Regions from separate parts of the Lactobacillus sp. UBA5813 genome, predicted to be linked through region 2. Evidence: a T-box and tRNA genes for the amino acid it is inferred to sense, from the RefSeq annotation. Region 2 holds a T-box; the other holds one or more tRNA genes.
What was found. The T-box of region 2 lies ahead of leuS (leucine--tRNA ligase). A T-box ahead of a tRNA ligase gene usually reads a tRNA of that ligase, here a tRNA-Leu.

Region 1: it has a tRNA-Leu gene. The T-box ahead of leuS (leucine--tRNA ligase) is inferred to sense a tRNA for this amino acid. The anticodon was not compared.

The regions. Positions count from the first base shown of each region.
Region 1 is NZ_DICZ01000023.1:19,447-28,410, forward strand. Features, by position in the region: gene ligA (NAD-dependent DNA ligase LigA) at 1-540, opposite strand, end outside; gene pcrA (DNA helicase PcrA) at 579-2,828, opposite strand; gene B2008_RS04525 (glycoside hydrolase family 73 protein) at 2,931-3,581, opposite strand; tRNA gene B2008_RS04530 (tRNA-Leu) at 3,702-3,789, opposite strand; gene B2008_RS04535 (SprT family protein) at 3,848-4,300, opposite strand; gene B2008_RS04540 (glycosyltransferase family 32 protein) at 4,300-5,001, opposite strand; gene B2008_RS04545 (oligosaccharide flippase family protein) at 5,004-6,434, opposite strand; gene B2008_RS04550 (CDP-glycerol glycerophosphotransferase family protein) at 6,445-7,593, opposite strand; gene B2008_RS04555 (calcium-translocating P-type ATPase, PMCA-type) at 7,768-8,964, opposite strand, start outside.
Region 2 is NZ_DICZ01000017.1:136,193-145,156, forward strand. Features, by position in the region: gene B2008_RS08335 (mucin-binding protein) at 1-773, opposite strand, end outside; gene B2008_RS03745 (putative polysaccharide biosynthesis protein) at 1,188-2,837, opposite strand; gene leuS (leucine--tRNA ligase) at 2,937-5,351, opposite strand; T-box leader at 5,390-5,572, opposite strand; gene B2008_RS03755 (phosphatase PAP2 family protein) at 5,643-6,311, shown strand; gene B2008_RS03760 (MDR family MFS transporter) at 6,351-7,817, opposite strand; gene metK (methionine adenosyltransferase) at 7,840-8,964, opposite strand, start outside.

The DNA of each region.
Region 1 (8,964 bases), on a different contig from region 2:
AGCTTCTTTACCCATGTAGCATTCGCCACGCACTTCAATTGTTAACGGCTTTGGCAAAGTTTGAGGAATATCGCGAATAAAGCGTGCATTAGCAGTAACATCCTCACCGACTTGACCATTTCCTCTGGTTGATGCCCGCATCAAACGCCCATTTTGATATTCAAGCGACAATGACAAGCCATCGATTTTTAATTCAACATTGTAAGCTACCGGATGACCTACTTGCTTTTGAATTCGCTGATCAAATTCTCTTAACTCTTCTTTTGAAAAAACATCACCCATTGAAAGCATTGGAATCGGGTGTGCTACTTTAGTAAATTCCGTGTCAATTTGTCCGCCGACTCTTTGAGTAATTGAGTCCGGGGTTACCAATTCAGGAAAATCTTTTTCTAGTTCAAGCAAACGATTGTATTTTTGATCATAAACGTTGTCTTCAACTTCAGGCGCGTCTTTTGAGTAGTAAGCCTCAGCCCATTCGTCCAGCTGCTTACGCAAAGCCGCAACTTCGGTTTTAGCTTGATCAAGAGTTGTATCAGCCATTATTTTTCCTCCCGATAAAAAATCAACCTTAGTTTTTATTATACCTTTTTGATTGGTGCAAAAGCAGCTAGCAGCCGTTTAACGCCCTTGTTTGCAAAAGCAATATCAAGTTCCATGTCTTCGCCTTCGCCGTTGACCTTCATAACAACTCCGCGGCCCCAAGCTTTATGTTCTACCTGATCGCCAACATTCCAGCCCTTCTTTTCAGCTCCAACTGCTCCTGAAGCCTTTTTAGCACTTGTGTACACCTGTGCCCGTGCACGTTCATCATTGCGAGCAAATGGTGCAGTTTGTGCTTGAAAGTGGCTTTGACCAATAAAGGTATTGCCAGCATTAGGATTTTCAACATTCAGATCTTTAGCGTCGATTTCAGCTAAAAATCTTGAAGGCGGATTGTTCTGAATTCGGCCATACATCATTCTAGAGTAAGCATTAGTCAGATATAGTTCTTGCTTTGCTCTAGTGATTCCAACGTAAGCCAACCGGCGTTCTTCTTCCAATTGACTTTCATCCATCATTGACCGTGATAATGGGAAAAGTCCATCTTCCATTCCGATTAAAAAGACAACCGGGAATTCCAAACCTTTGGCAGCATGCAAAGTCATCAATGCAACTTGATTATCATCATCGTCTAAGTCATCTTGATCACTCAATAATGATACTTCTGCTAAAAAGTCGCTTAATTGATCGGAATCATCATCTTCAGCTTCATAATGATCATCAAATCTCTTGGTTACTGACAAGAATTCATCCAAGTTTTCCAAACGCGTATCAGCATCAATATTATGTTCGGCCTTTAACGCGCTGGTGTAATCGAAATCATCCAAAATCTTTTCAGTCAAACCGGTAACGCTGTGATCTTTGGCAAAATTAATGGCATCATGCAATTTAGCAGCAAAGTCACTCAATTTTTGCGCAGCTCGATTTGAGATAGTGGACATCCCCACTTGATCCATTGCTTGCAGAGCATTCAAATTGTTTTCATTTGCAAAAGCCAATAGCTTATCAACTGTTGCCGCACCAATTCCACGCTTAGGGGTATTGATAATGCGGTTTAAACTCATGGTATCGGCCGGATTAGAAACTAATTTTAAGTAGCTCATGACATCTTTGATTTCTTTTCGATCATAGAATTTATGACCGCCAACAATTTGATACGGTACATTTGACTTCACGAAAGCTTCTTCGACCGTACGCGATTGAGCATTGGTCCGGTAAAGAACGGCAAAATCTTTGTAGCTGCGCTTTTGATCTTTAACTTCTTCTTGAATTTTAGAAATAATGTAGTGAGCTTCATCATCACCGCTTTGAGCTTTATAATAGGTTACCTTTTCACCTTCACCGCGATCAGTCCATAAGTTTTTGGCCTTGCGGTTTTGATTGTTTTTGATGACAGAATTGGCAGCTGACAAAATGTGACCGGTTGAGCGGTAATTTTGTTCCAACTTGACCGTACGCACGCCATCGTTTTTATAGTCGGACTCAAAGTTCATGATGTTTTCCATATTGGCGCCACGCCAGCCATAAATTGACTGATCGGCATCCCCAACAACGCAAATATTTTTATATTGAGCAGCCAAGGTATGGGTCAACTCATATTGTGCTTGGTTCGTATCCTGGTACTCATCCACCAAAATGTAGCGAAACTTGTTTTGATAATAATGCAAAGTTTCCTTATCTTTTTTAAACAAAACCAGCGTCTGCATGATCAAATCGTCAAAGTCCATAATTTGATCGCGTCTGAGCCGTTTTTGGTATTCTTGATAGATCTTGGCAACCATTTTTTCAAAGGGAGAAGAAGCACTCATTGCAAAAGCTTCTGGCGTCAATAAATCATTCTTGCCATTGGAAATCGCGGATAAAATTCTACGCGGACCATACATCTTGGGGTTGATGTTGAGATCCTTTTCAATATGCTTAACCAGCGTAAGCTGTTCGGCTGAATCTGCAATTGAAAAATTATGACTGTAGTTGATCTTATCAGCATCTCGCCGCAAAATCCGAACGCATAAAGCGTGGAAAGTAGACATCCAAATACTCTCAGCTGCTGGGCCAAGCAGTTTTTGTTCACGTTTGCGCATTTCATTGGCTGCCTTGTTGGTAAAAGTAATCGCCAAAATATTCCAGGGATTAACATTGTTTTTTTCAACTAAATACGCAATCCGGCGCGTCAAAACCGAAGTCTTTCCCGATCCGGCACCAGCAACTACTAGTAATGGACCTTCTGTGGTTTCAACAGCTTGCTTTTGTTGCGGATTTAATCCAGCTAAAATTGATTCTTCGCTCATCCTGATTCCCTTCACAAAAATTATTTAAGAAAATATAGCCCTACTATTATAACAAAGAAAAAGAGCTTGAAACAAATGTTCCAGACTCAACCATTAACGCTTTTACTTATCATATTTTTGCAAGTTATACTGCTCAATCAGGCTCACCAATTTAGCAGCATAATTTGGATCTGTAGCGTAGCCATCAGTAACCAGTTCCTTGGCCTGCTGCTTGTAATTCTTAGCAGCTAAAACATGCTTGTACTGCTTGTGATTCCAAGTGGTCCCATTCTGGAATAAACGCGCATGAGCTCGAATTGAGGCCTCGCAGGAATCATAAATTTGAAAGCGCGCTTTAACGTTCACCCACTTGCCTTTGACGTATTCTTTTGTAACCAAAACAGCAGAAGTATTAGGATTGGTTCCTTTAATGCCAAATAGATTGTTGTATTTCTGCGATAAATCGCTTTGACCGTAATTGCTTTCTAGACAAGCCTGAGCAATCGTAATGCTTGGAAGCAAATCATATGATTTATCGACTTTTTTAGCAATTGGCCCTATTTTTTTGATAAAAGCTTGCCGCTGACGCAAAAGCTTTGCTTGTTCCTGCTGCTTTTGCACCTGCTCTTGTCTTATTTGTTCAGACTGCAAAGCTTGCCGCCGATAATATCTAAAGCAGATGAAGGCGACCAGTAAAACAACCAGAATTAAAAATGTTCTTAAAATAATTCCCATGCTTTTGGAAATTCGACGTTTTTTGCGTTTTTTTGCCATATAATTTCCTGCCTTTTCTTCAGATCTGTGACTAAATAAAGTATAAGCTCTTCAAAATAAAAGAAAATATTTGTTAATTATTAATATAAAAAAAGAAGCCGCTCATCAGCGACTTCTTATTGGTGCGGGCGAGAAGACTCGAACTTCCACGATCTAAAGCGATCACAAGATCCTTAGTCTTGCGCGTCTGCCATTCCGCCACGCCCGCGGTACTTAATTATATTAACCCAAAAAGCAGAGTCGCGCAAGGAAATATTAAAATTTATTCATTTTTTTACCAGCTTCAATTTACCGTGGCAACGACCACAGCGATACCTGCGCGTATTAAGACGGCGCACGCGCGGATATTGCAAACCGCAGTTTTGACAAACATACAGATAATGGCGTTTTCTGGTCTTTCTTAAACCAATGTCAGGCGCATAGCGACTGCCACCTACCCGTTTAAGCAAAACTTTAAAATCATGATCACGATGCTGATAGCCCAGACCTAATAAATGCAAATGATAGTGACATAACTCATGCTTGATAATGCCAACCAAATCAGAATAATGGTCTGGCGTTAAAAAGTGAGCATTAAATTCAAGATAATGATCGTCCAAATGGTAGCGGCCACCGGTTGTAGTCATACGCCGATTAATTTTTACTAGGTGTAAAAATGGCCGGACGAAGGATTGCAGCGATATTTGTTCAACTAATTTTTGCAGTTCTTCTTCATTCATTAGCTTCGAATATATTTAGCATACAAAGCGGCCTGACGTTTGGTCTTGATTCTAACCTTCAAAGCCGTCACAATTTTGCGTTTCAGTGGCTTTTCTCCTTCCATCCAGGTTCCAGTAAAGACGTGAATAGTCTTTGAATCCTCTGAAGGATTGCATAAAACGCCATCTGGATATACATGGATGCCGGTTTCCAGCATTTGTTCTTGATTGTTCGGCTTGGCACCGTATTTTTCTTTCAAAATATCAGAGACTGAAACGGTATTGACGCCAGCCATTTGATCCTTGCTGTCAAATTCGAAATTGCGATCATCATAATAAGCCAGCATGTCCTTGAGCAATGGATGATGTTTTTCAGCACCAAAAACAGCCGTGAACGGATTCTCTTTATTTTCAAAGCCGACAAAAGCATGATTATCAAGCAAGCTTTCCAAATTGTCGAGCACCAGAACATCGGTATCCAGATATATTCCGCCTTGTTCATAAATTGCTTTTGCCCGAATATAGTCAGATACAAAAGCCCATTTTTTTGCTTTATAGGCTTGTTCGACATATTTATTTTCATGAATATCAAAATTGTCTTCATTCCATTCAACAATCTTGTAATCCTGCAAATGCTTTTGCCAGGTCTTCATGCAGCGCTGAATGTTCTTTGGCTTAGGATTGCCACCTACCCAAACGTAATGAATAATTTTTGGAATCATCGTTATCCTCGCTTCAAAAATTTCTTAACTAGTGCGATCAAATCTTGATTAAAGTCTAATTTCATAATAAACATCAATGCCAAATAGATAGCAAACATGATGATCGATTTAACTGCCATATTGATAAAGGCAGAGTTAATCAGATTTGGCATCAATAAGCCAATTGCCAAAGTAACAATGGCAATTAAAAAGTACTTCGGAATGTCCTTGAACGAATACTTAAAGTCATAGCCATCGCGAACAATCCACAAGCGAAGCAATAACACAATAAACTCCGTGATTAAAATTGCCACCATAGCACCTGCCGCACCATATGGCCGGTCCAGCAAAAAGCTCAGAACCACTTCTAAAATAGCACCAATAATTACTGGCAGTGCATAATCTTTATCGCGACGGTTGGCTAAGGCAAATTGGTTGGCAAAAACCCCACCGGTTGGAATCATAATAATCGTCAACGTGAAGAAAAACATCAGCGGCGTCATTGGAGTATATTTTTGACCAAAGAAAAATGGTACAAATTGCTTGGTATTAGCCATGATAATTACTGAAAACAAAGTTCCAAGCATGGCCGTAGCCTCTAGCGACTTTTTCAAAACAACCTGCTGCGTTTTTTTGCCTTCACTTGCCATTTTAGGCATGATAACCAACGAAATACTGGTAATTACTCCCAAAATCATATTCGAAATTCGTTGTGAATTATCATAATAGGCAACTTGCGTTGAATTCTGAAAGATACCCAAAATTGGCTTATCTAGTGAAGTATAGATCTGCGTAGCAATTTGAGGAATCAGCAGCGTGATAATTGATCTGATAGTTGTCTGATATTTATAAAAATGAGCCACAGGTTTACCCACATATCTGTGGATATCAAACCAAAAAACAAAGGAGCCCAACATTGTGGAAACAGACATAATCAACAAATATTTCCACAAGTCGCCTGGTGATTTTACCCAAAGCAAAATCAAAACGACGCTAACCAGCTTAACAGCAGTATTTTTAAAAACGACGCGCCCGAAATCTGCTAAACCTTGGAAGAACCAAGAGATATCCACTTGTGCAGAAATCAAATATGGTGTCATCAAAATAATGTAGTTCCAATATTGAATGTGGGAAAGATTAGTGATTGCCAAAACAATGATAATCGTCACTAAACCAGCAATGCCTTGAAAATACCATAAGCCCCAAAAGGCATCAGTCAAGTCCTGTGGCGTACCATAAACCCGCGTCCGTGAGATCGTCCGCATACCAATATAGGACACTGACAAGGTACAAAAGACCATCAAAAATTGCATCGTATTATTAACGCTGCTATAAATACCATAGGTTTTAGGCCCTAAAACCCGTGACAAATAAGGTACCGTGATTAATGGTATCAAAACCAAAAAGATTTGATAAACTGCGTTGTAAACGATATTTAAAAATGTTCTTTTCAAAACGTTTCACCTAGTTAACTTTTGTCATGCAGGCAAATAATTTTTCACAGTAGTTTTCGCCCTTAACCTCTTGTGTTAAATGCAGCCAATACAAACGACGATTCCTAATCTGCTGATTATCTGGTTCCTTCAGAGCTTCAAGCAGCTGAGCTTGTGAATTAACTTTAATTCCTGGCGTTATTTCCTCATATGGGCTGAGCAATAAACCACGTGTTTTTTCATATTGTTTAAGAAAATTAGTGACAAAGATAATCGGCCTGTTCAAAAGAAGATAATCAAAATAGATTGATGAAAAATCCGTTAGTAAAAAGTCCGTATCGCCCAATAATTCATACAAATCATAGTTCTGATCAAATAAATAATCATTATTTAAAAAGGCAATGTTGGAGTACTTGCTTGAAAAGTCAGCAAACATGTGCATTTCATACGGATGCAATTTAACGATCAAATATTGGTGCCTTTCCTTTAATGCCGCGTTTAACTGTGCGACATCAAAATCAGCGAATGCAAAAAAGTTGCCCGCCTTAATTTGCGCCATAATCTTGGGATCATCTAATTCGTACCTAAAAGTTGGCATATAGATGCCGATCTGCGCCTCAGCATCTGTTTGATGAAACAGGTCTTGCAGCAATTCTTCTTTAGTAATAATGGGCTTTTGCAAATAATCAAGTCTTGGGAAACCAACCTTATGATATTTCTTGCCCTCAACAGCGATGCAAGCACTCATCAAAGTTTCATACAAATCAGAATTAGAAGCCACAATATCGGCATATTTATGCCACAATTTTTCATTGCGACGGTTGTCTTTTCTTCTCGTATTATTGGCCATAATGCCCATGCGCTTCAATGGAACACCGTGCCACAATTGAATATTCAGCTGCCCCTTTTTCACTTTAAAAGGCTGGTGGGTCGTAACGATATAGCGAGCAGAGCCAATCTTTTTCCAGGTCATGCGATCTAGATGAGAAGAAGGCCAAGGCTCAACCAGAGTTACCTGATACTCTGGATGGTTGAGCTGCAAATATTTGTAGAACAAATAGCCATTAGAACCTGATCGCCCAGCACCATTCAAGATGACCACTTCATTCGGCTGAATCGGATTAAAATAAGCGAAAATCTTCATTAAGCAAAGATAGACGCGAAAAAGCAAACTTTTCATAATCTCACTAATTTTCTTTTACTTTATTGGTATATTTTAGCAGACATTAATAAATTAACTATCTCAAATAATAATCTTTACTGATTCTTCAGACATATCTACCATCATACTATTTTATCAGTAAAAAAATAAGAGGCAGACAAATTATCCACCTTTTATTTACTTGCAACTAAATTAACGCTGTTCTCTTCTTTGGAAGAACTTTACGATTTCTACAATCACGATCATGCACAAACCGGCACCGAGAACTACACACCATTGAGCTGCATCTAATTCAGTAACATCAAAGAATCCAGTCATAAACGGCAATTCAACAGCAGCCATAATCACGGCAGCAATCAAAATTGCCCAGTTAAACCATTTGTTTGAGAAAGTATGCTTTCTAAAAATTGATTCATGAATGTACTTAGAATTAATGGCATGGAACAACTGGATCAAGCCTAAAGTCAAGAAGGCCATCGTCAATGCATCCCCATGCTGCAATGCAGCATTACCAACATGCGGACCAACGTGAAGTCCTAGTTGGTAGGCACCAAGCACCAAAATACCTTCAAGAATTCCTTGGTAGATAATGGAGCTGGCAACACCGCCGCTAAAGAAGTTGGACTTACGGCCACGTGGCTTGCGCTTCATAATGCCATCTTCAACTGGCTCAACCCCAAGGGCAATTGCTGGCAAAGTATCAGTTACCAGGTTGATCCAAAGAAGTTGAACTGGTGCCAAAATATCCCAACCAAGCATCGTCATCATAAAGACTGTCAAAACTTCACCAACATTACAGCTCATCAAGTAAAGAATTGCCTTTTGAATATTGCTGAAGACTTTACGCCCTTGCTTAACCGCTTTAACGATTGTGGCGAAATTATCGTCAGCTAAAATCATGTCACTGGCACCTTTAGAAACTTCAGTACCGGTAATCCCCATGCCGATACCAATATCAGCCTGTTTCAGACTTGGTGCATCGTTAACACCATCACCGGTCATGGCAACAATCTTACCATTGGCTTGCCATGCCTTAACAATTCTTACTTTATGTTCAGGCGATACTCTTGCATAAACGCTGTAGTCACCGACGTGCTTGACGAAGTAATCATCGCTCAATTCATCCAACTGGGCACCAGTTAAGACGCGCTTGTCTTGACCAGGCTCTAGAATGCCTAATCTTTCGGCAATGGCCTGAGCCGTAACTTGATGGTCACCAGTAATCATAATGGTTCTGATACCAGCACTGTGAGCTTCTGCAACGGCAGCCTTTGCTTCTGGACGTTCTGGGTCGATCATGCCGACCAAACCTGCAAAGATTAAGTCTTGTTCAACATTGTCGGTTGATGGATCATCGTATGGCTTGTCGATTTGCTTATATGCCAAGCC
Region 2 (8,964 bases):
TTGGCAAAGACTTTACTCATCATCTTGGTTTCATCTTCCGGATCATGAATAATTTGGTCATTCAGATCTACTGGAATGATCTGACCTAATTTGTGATATTTGACCGTGATTTCTGGCTGCTTTTTTGCATCGTCTTTCATAATGCTCTTGCCCTTAACCTGCTTTTCTTCGGCAAAATAGCCTGGAACAACAGGAACAGTGATGCTGGCAAAAGTTTGTACTGGCCGCTTATCATCAAAATCAAGCGATTCTTGGTAATCATTTGCTAAAGCACGGCCATTTTCATCTACAAAATGAATCGTTTCTACATAAGCACCCATAGTTGAAATGTCCGTTACCTCTTGCTTAATTTCTTGATAGTCAACCACCACTTCAAGATTCTCCATACTTACCTTTGGGCCGGATACAATTTTCTTGCTACTCTCATAGCCTGAAATTTGGGGTACTTTAACTGAAGCAAAATAATCACGATCACAATGCCATGCAGTCGTATATTTGCCATTCTCGACAATCTTCTGGCAATTATCCAAGGTCAAAGTTCTCGTCCATAACCCCCGCTCAACGGTGGCAGCAATCAAAATTTGAACATTTTCATGTTCATGCCAATTATTGCGACAGCCAGGTTCAAAAGTTAAGTTAGATACGCCAGCCTTAGTAGCCTTGCTCATTGCTAAGCCCTTCCAATAGCTTTTGCCACTAAAGTATTTAGCAAAAGCATCATTAGGATCGCCAAAACCAAAAACGCTGTTTTTTACTTCTTCATTCTTTGCCATTTTTTCTCTCTACTTATTTGAATCTCTTAGCTTCATTTTAGTCAAATATTTATGGTTAGAGAAATAGTTATTAGCACTGGTTGGCCATAATATTTACTTATTGTTAAAAATGCTATAATAAACTTCCTTGGCAGGTGCGAAGATGGGCAGCTTTTTGGCTGCCTTTTTCCTCATCCAACAATAAAAGCGCTTTCATTATTGACACATTTGTGATATATTAAAAATGTAAAGATAAGATCAAGATTGAAAAGGAAGATGATCGTTATGATGAGCATGATTTTAGGCAGTACTTTTTTAGCAATTGAATTAATCGGAGTTATCGGTTTGTCATACTACAAAGCTTAGTTTCAGTTGTAAAAATTAATTTTTTGACCATCCAAAAAACACGTCACTTAAACTTAGTGACGTGTTTTTCTATTTAGCCAAATGCAGTTTTCTTAATAATCTGGTAGCCTTGTTGCCCAAGATTTTTTCAAGCAAGCCCGTCTTCAAAGTCAGATAGCCATAGACTGCGACTCCCCCAAGAACAGCTAGAACAACCAAAGCCAAAGCTGGGAAACGACGTTCAGGTGTTAATACTTTTCCGACAAAGGTAACAATCAGCTTAACGACAGCAAACATTATAATTGAGAAAACAGTAATTCCCGTCAATCGCCGTCCAGTACGGCCGATATTGAAATCAGAACTCACTTCCAGATGCTTAATCGCTAAGAAGATAATTACCAGCATCCCAATATTGGTAGAAACCAGTGGTCCGTATATCTTAAATAGGTAAATCATTGGATACTGCAATAGTATCTTTAAAATTAAACCTAAAACCAGATATTTAATTGCAAGTGCATTTTCTGAAAGTCCCTGCAAAATAGCCATCAAAACGGTGAAAAGTCCCAAACTGATTGCAGTGAAGGCTGACAAGTAAAGAACACTAGAGCCTAATGGATCATAACTGTAAAACACAGTATAAATTGGCGTTGCTATACCAGCCATACCGAATGATGCTGGAATCATGACAAATAAGAATAAATCAAGCGTATTGCCAATTTGTTTTGAAATACTCTTAAAATCTCCTTGAGTATGTGCAGCGGATAAAAGCGGAATTGCTGTTACCGCCATTGCACTTGCCAAAGAAACAATGATCATGATCAATTTATTGGCATTAAGTGAAAATAGCGCATACCAACCTTCAATAGTGTCAGAACTTGCACTTACCAAACCGGCAATCATTGGGTGGAATGAATATTGATCAACCAGATTGAACAGCTGAATTCCTGCATCAATAATAATGAATGGGATGGCCTGTTCAATGATTTCAGCAAATAAGCCAGCCGTTGAAACCTTGATCGCATTATTAGAATTTTCAACTAAATCATTCAACTTATTTCTTCTAGATAATAAGAACCAAACCAGAATCCCAATCCCAAAAATGGCACCGATGGCAGCTGCTAAATTTGATTGAATAACCGCATGAACATAAGAACCATGCTGCATTTGCATAATTGCATATGCCGTTAAAAGCATCCAAATAATTCTAGCTAATTGTTCAACAAACTGCGACAGAGCCGATGGCATCATATCGGCATAACCTTGAAAGTAACCACGCATGATGCTCAGAATCGGAATAATCAAAATGGCATATGATAAACTGCGCATCACTGCGACTTGTCTTGGATCACTTGCACTGCCGTTTGATGCTAAAAGCGGTGCGGCAAAATACATGATTGCAGCTGAAATGACCCCCAAAATTGCCATCAAAATTAGACCTTTGCGGAATAATTTTCGACCAATCCCATACTCATTCAAGGCATTATATTTAGCTACTTGTTTGGCAATTGCACCGGGAATTCCCGCTGTAGAAATTAGAATAAAAATACTGTAAATATTATAACTTCTAGCAGTCAGCGCGTTCGCAATATTTCCATAGTCTCCCATCCAGGCATACCAAGGAATAATATAAAGCGCACCTAAAATTCTTGAAGCAATTGAACCAAATGTCATCCAAGCAGAACCTTTAATAAAGGTTTCCTGCGTATTTTTTTCTTTTAGATTTGTTTCATTTTCTTCCATTTAATTCAAAATTTCCTAAAGCTCAATCTAACTAATCTATTCTGCTAGTCTCTAAAAGAAGATACAACAATATTTTTTCTTTTTTAGGAAAAATTAAACTTATTTGGCAACGATATTAACAATCTTATTAGGAATAACAATAACCTTTTTAACGTCTTTTCCTTCTAAGAACTTTTCAACGTGTGGAATTGCTAAAGCTTGTTTTTGCAATTCATCTTTAGCAGTATCCTTTGCAGCTTTAAACTTACCGCGAAGCTTACCGTTAACTTGAACCATAATTTCAACTGTTGATTCAACCAACTTGTCTGGATCGTAAGTTGGCCATTTAGCATAAGTAATTGATTCATCGTGACCAAAGACGGACCAAATTTCTTCCATCATGTGTGGTGCAACTGGGGCAAGCAATTTAACGAAGCCTTCAGCATATTCACGTGGAATCGTTTTGGCCTTTTGTGCAGCATTAGCAAAGACCATCATTTGAGAAATAGCTGTATTGAAGTGAAGAGCGTCAAAGTCTTCAGTAACTTTCTTAACGGTTTCGTTATATACCTTGTCCAGCTCACCGTCATTTTCATCAACAATTTTTTCTTGTGGAATTGCCTTCAAGTCAAGATCGTTAACCATTAAGCGCCATACACGGTCTAAGAACTTCTTAGTTGAAGCTGGGCCATTGTCATCCCAATCAATTGAAGCATCAAGTGGACCCATGAACATTTCGTACATTCTAAGTGAGTCAGCACCATATTCATCAATAACATCATCAGGGTTAACAACGTTTCCTTTAGACTTAGACATCTTTTCATGATTCTTCAAGATCAAGCCTTGATTGTATAAACGTTGGAATGGTTCTTTGGTTGGAACAACACCCAAGTCATAAAGAACCTTGTGCCAGAATCTAGCGTAAAGAAGGTGACGAACGGCATGTTCTGCACCACCAATGTAAAGATCAACTGGAAGCCATTGTTTCAAGAGATCGTAGTTAGCCAATTCTTTGTCATTATGTGGATCAACATAACGAAGGTAATACCATGATGAACCAGCCCAGTTTGGCATAGTGTTGGTTTCACGTTTGCCCTTGCGACCATTTTTATCAACGACGTTTACCCAATCAGTTAAGTTGGCAAGTGGTGATTCTGGCGTACCAGATGGCTTAATGTTAGTTGCATGTGGCAAACGAAGTGGAAGCTCATCTTCTGGAACAAGTGAAGTAGTACCATCTTCCCAGTGAATAACTGGAATTGGTTCACCCCAGTAACGTTGACGACTGAAGTCCCAGTCACGAAGCTTGTAGTTAACCTTCTTCTTGCCGCAGTTATGATCTTCGAGCCATTCGATCATGCGCTTCTTAGCTTCTTCAATGTTTAAACCATCTAAGAATTCTGAATTAATGTGCTTGCCATCACCGGTGTAAGCTTCTTTTTCAAGATTGCCACCTTCGATAACTGCATTAATTGGTAAATGGAACTTAGTAGCAAAAGCATAGTCACGATCGTCATGAGCTGGGACGGCCATAACGGCACCCGTACCGTAGCTTGCTAAGACATAATCAGAAATCCAAATTGGAACTTCTTTGCCATTAACTGGGTTGATTGCGTAAGCACCAGTGAAGACCCCAGTTTTATCCTTGTTAAGATCAGTTCTTTCAAGGTCAGACTTAGATTCAATAGATTTAATGTAAGCATCGACAGCTTCTTTTTGTTTAGGAGTAGTGATTTCTTGAACCAAATCGCTTTCTGGTGCCAAAACGGTGTATGAGCAGCCGAATAAGGTATCTGGGCGCGTGGTAAAGACATCAAAAGTCTTGTCACTGTCTTTAACTTTGAAAGTAACTTGAGCACCTTCAGAACGGCCGATCCAGTTTCGTTGCATTTCCTTAACTGGTTCTGGCCAGTCCAAATCGTCCAGATCTTCAAGCAGACGATCAGCATAGGCAGTCATCTTAAGCATCCATTGCTTCATGTTGCGGCGATATACTGGGTAGCCACCACGTTCAGTTTTACCATCGATTACTTCTTCGTTGGCAACTACAGTACCAAGATCTGGTGACCAATTAACTGGTACATCGGCTTCATAAGCAAGACCCTTTTTATACATTTGTTCAAAGGCCCATTGAGTCCACTTGTAATAATTAGGATCACTAGTTGTAATTTCACGACCCCAATCATATGAAAAGCCCAACTTATTAAGCTGCTCTTTGAAAGTAGCAATATTTTCTTTAGTAACTACGGCTGGATCTTCACCAGTCTTTAAAGCGTATTGTTCAGTTGGAAGACCAAATGCATCCCAGCCCATTGGGTGAAGGACATTGTAGCCTTGTGCTCGCTTCATTCTGGCAATAATATCCGTTGCGGTGTAACCTTCTGGGTGACCAACGTGAAGGCCTTTGCCTGATGGGAATGGGAACATATCTAAGGCATAATAATTTTTCTTTTTAGGATCATTAGTAGTTTTGAAAGTACCATGCTTTGCCCAATAATCTTGCCATTTCTTTTCGACAACCTTGTGATTGTACATATTTTCCTCCTAACTAAAAAAGTCCTATGATCAATTAATCATAGGACGAATTATCGCGGTACCACCTAAGTTCCACATATTGTGACACTTAATTGCTCCTTAACGCGGATGGCAAAACGATAGGTTTTTAACTCAGGACAAGTTCATAGGTTAATTTTAAAGCTTCGCAGCAACCAGCTTCTTTCTGAAAAAATTTTTCTATTACTACTTCCTGACCTTTATTTTCTTATGGATAATGATTATAATTTACCACAAATGCTAAAAAATAGAAAGACAAGAGGAGAAGATCTTTTGATTAATACACAAAGACCACCTCGACACACCTTGCTTCCTGCAACAATCTTTACATTGATTTATGCAGCTTGGGCATTGCTAGTTGCTTCTAATTCTGCCTTTATCCAATCTTTTGATAAAGCTGTCATTGGAATTGTATGCAATACGAATGCTGCCAATATCAGTTTTGCAAGGACATTTACCAATTTAGGTAACACAAGCACTATCGTTGTTGAGGCCATCATTTTATTTGTAATTTTAATTGCTTTTAAGCAGTATGCATACGCATGGTTTACTGCTGGAGTAATGATTGCCGCTAATGCTTTTAATTGGATTATAAAGCATATGGTGCAGCGACCACGGCCAACTGTTCGTCACCTGGTTTATGCTGACGGTTATAGTTTTCCATCTGGTCACTCAGTAGGTAGTGCAGCTTTGTTTGGAATTTTGATTGTTCTGACAATTTTAATTATTAAAAATAAATTCTGGAAAACATTGTTAATCATTATTTGGACTTTATTCCCACTAATGATTGGCTACACCAGAATTTTCCTCCACGTTCACTATCCTTCAGATGTAGTCAGCGGATGGCTTGGCGGTATTACCTTCGTTTTGATTGGTTACTCCTTCTTATACCATTTCTATATCGAACCTGAGCTAATTGATCAAAGTCGAAAGAATAAATAATTAAAATAAAAACCTCAAGTTTTGAACTTGAGGTTTTTTCTATGCATTATTTTGTTTAAGTTTATGGTTCTGATAAAACTGATTCATAATCAGGGAAATAACAATAACAATCAGAGAAACAACGTAAACACCCTTTAAACCACTAAACAGCACCTGACGCAATTGAGGTACCAATTTTTGTGGTAAAGATAGAGCTTTTTGGGCTGAAACAATTTTATTCATCATCCCTTGATTCAAATTCGGATGATTTTTCAAATGCTGCGCAATAATTGTATTAAAAGTGATCCCATAAATTGAAACCATCATCGTTTGTCCCAAGTATTTCATCAAAGTGTTAAAACTTGTAGCAACCCCAATTTCATCTTTTCCTACTAAGACCTGCGAACGAACTTGTGATGCTGTTGTAATCGCTCCAAAAGCCGTACCGTTAAATGCGGCCACAATACAAAATACCCAAAATGGAGTATAAATTGGGACCAAAATTAGAACTAGATCGGCTAAGATCAAAATAATCAGCATATAGTCGTAAGTAAGCTTGATGCCCCACTTTGCCAACATCCAACCGATCAAGAATGAACCGACAATCCACATTAGCGAACTTGGCGTTACAGCAAATCCTGCCAGAGAAGCGTTGGTTCCATTAATTCCCTGCATCCAGGTTGGAATATAAAATTCAAAGCCGATAACAACTCCAGAAATTAATAATGCGATCAAGTTAATAATCGTGAATTCTTTGCTTTTTAAGATATTTAACGGCATTATTGGGTCTTGTGCACTTTTTTCAACCTTAAAGAATATTATTACCGAGGAAATAATTAATAGTACTAAGACGATCATTAAAAGCCAATTGTTGCTGGTTCCTAATTCTTGCAAGAAGACCATCAACGAAAGCAAAAAAACAATTAAATAAAACGTACCTTTGAGATCCAGTTTTGATTTTGAGCTATGCTCTGGTTCTTTCAAGAAAAATACGACTAATAGGAAAGCAATAATCCCGATAGGAACATTAATATAGAAAACCCAATGCCAAGATAAATGCTGAACAATAAAGCCGCCTAATAATGGTGCAATAACCGAGGCCACTCCCCAAAAGCCTGAATTTAGTCCCAACATTTTGGCACGTTTTTCTAATTTATATAAATCGGCGATAATCGTAATTGCAACTGGTTGGACGGCACCTGAACCCAGGCCCTGAATTACTCTAAATAGAATCAATTCAACCATATTTTGGGCTAAACCGCATAAAGATGAACCAATGACAAAAAGTGCGATCCCAAACAAAAAAACTGGCTTGCGCCTTATGCTATCTGCCAGTTTTCCGTATAAAGGAATCGAAACTGCTGTCATCAGAAGGAAAATTGCAACCACCCAGTTCATTATTTCCAATCCATCAAGATCAGAAACAATCGTCGGCATTGCTGTTGAAACGATCGTTCCTTCAATTGCAGTCATAAAAGTCGTCATAAAAATTGCAAGCGTGACGATTGACACGTTTGTTTTTTTCATTACTTACTCCCTCTTAGTATTCTTATTTATTACTTTCGATAAAATCAAGCAATTCTTGAGTCTTATCAGTCTTCTCCCATGGCAAATCAATATCCGTTCTACCGAAGTGACCATAAGCAGCTGTTTGTTCATAGATTGGTCGACGCAAGTTTAGCATCTTAATAATGCCAGCTGGACGCAAATCAAATACGTGACGAACAGCTTCGGTTAAAAGTTGATCGTCAACTTTTCCTGTTCCAGCCGTGTCAATCATAATTGATACTGGGTGAGCCACACCAATCGCATAAGCGAGTTGAACTTCACAGCGATATGCAAGGCCAGCAGCAACAATATTTTTAGCAACATAACGTGCCGCATATGAAGCAGAACGGTCAACCTTTGTTGGATCCTTTCCAGAAAAGGCACCACCACCGTGACGAGCGTAACCACCGTAAGTATCAACGATAATCTTACGACCAGTCAAACCTGAGTCACCTTTAGGTCCACCAATAACGAAACGACCTGATGGATTTATCAAGAATTTGGTTTCACTATCCAAATATTTTGCAGGAATAACTTCTTTAATAACCAAATCGATCATTGCACGACGAATTTCATCGTTTGAAACTTCAGCATCTGTTTGAGTTGAAATAACAACTGTATCAACTCTCTTTGGCTTATGATCTTCATCATATTCAACCGTAACTTGTGCTTTTGCATCTGGACGAAGCCAATCTAAAGTATTGTCTTTTCTTAATGCTGCTACTCTTCTCATTAAACGGTGCGCCAATGAAATTGGAAGTGGCATCAATTCAGGTGTTTCTTTAATTGCAAACCCAAACATCAAGCCTTGGTCGCCGGCACCAATTTGATCAAGCTTATCTTTATCGTCCTTATCTTCTCTAGTTTCAAGAGAATGATCAACAGCACCAGCAATATCATGTGACTGCTCATCAATATCAACCAGAACAGCGCAGTTATTACCATCAAAACCTAATTCTGGACGATCATAGCCAATCTTTAAAACGGTTTTACGGACGACGCTCTGAATATCAACATAAGCATTCGTGGAGATTTCTCCAAAGACATAAACCAGACCAGTAGTTACAATTGTCTCACATGCAACGTGTGAATTTGGGTCTTTTGCCAAAAGCGCATCCAATATTGC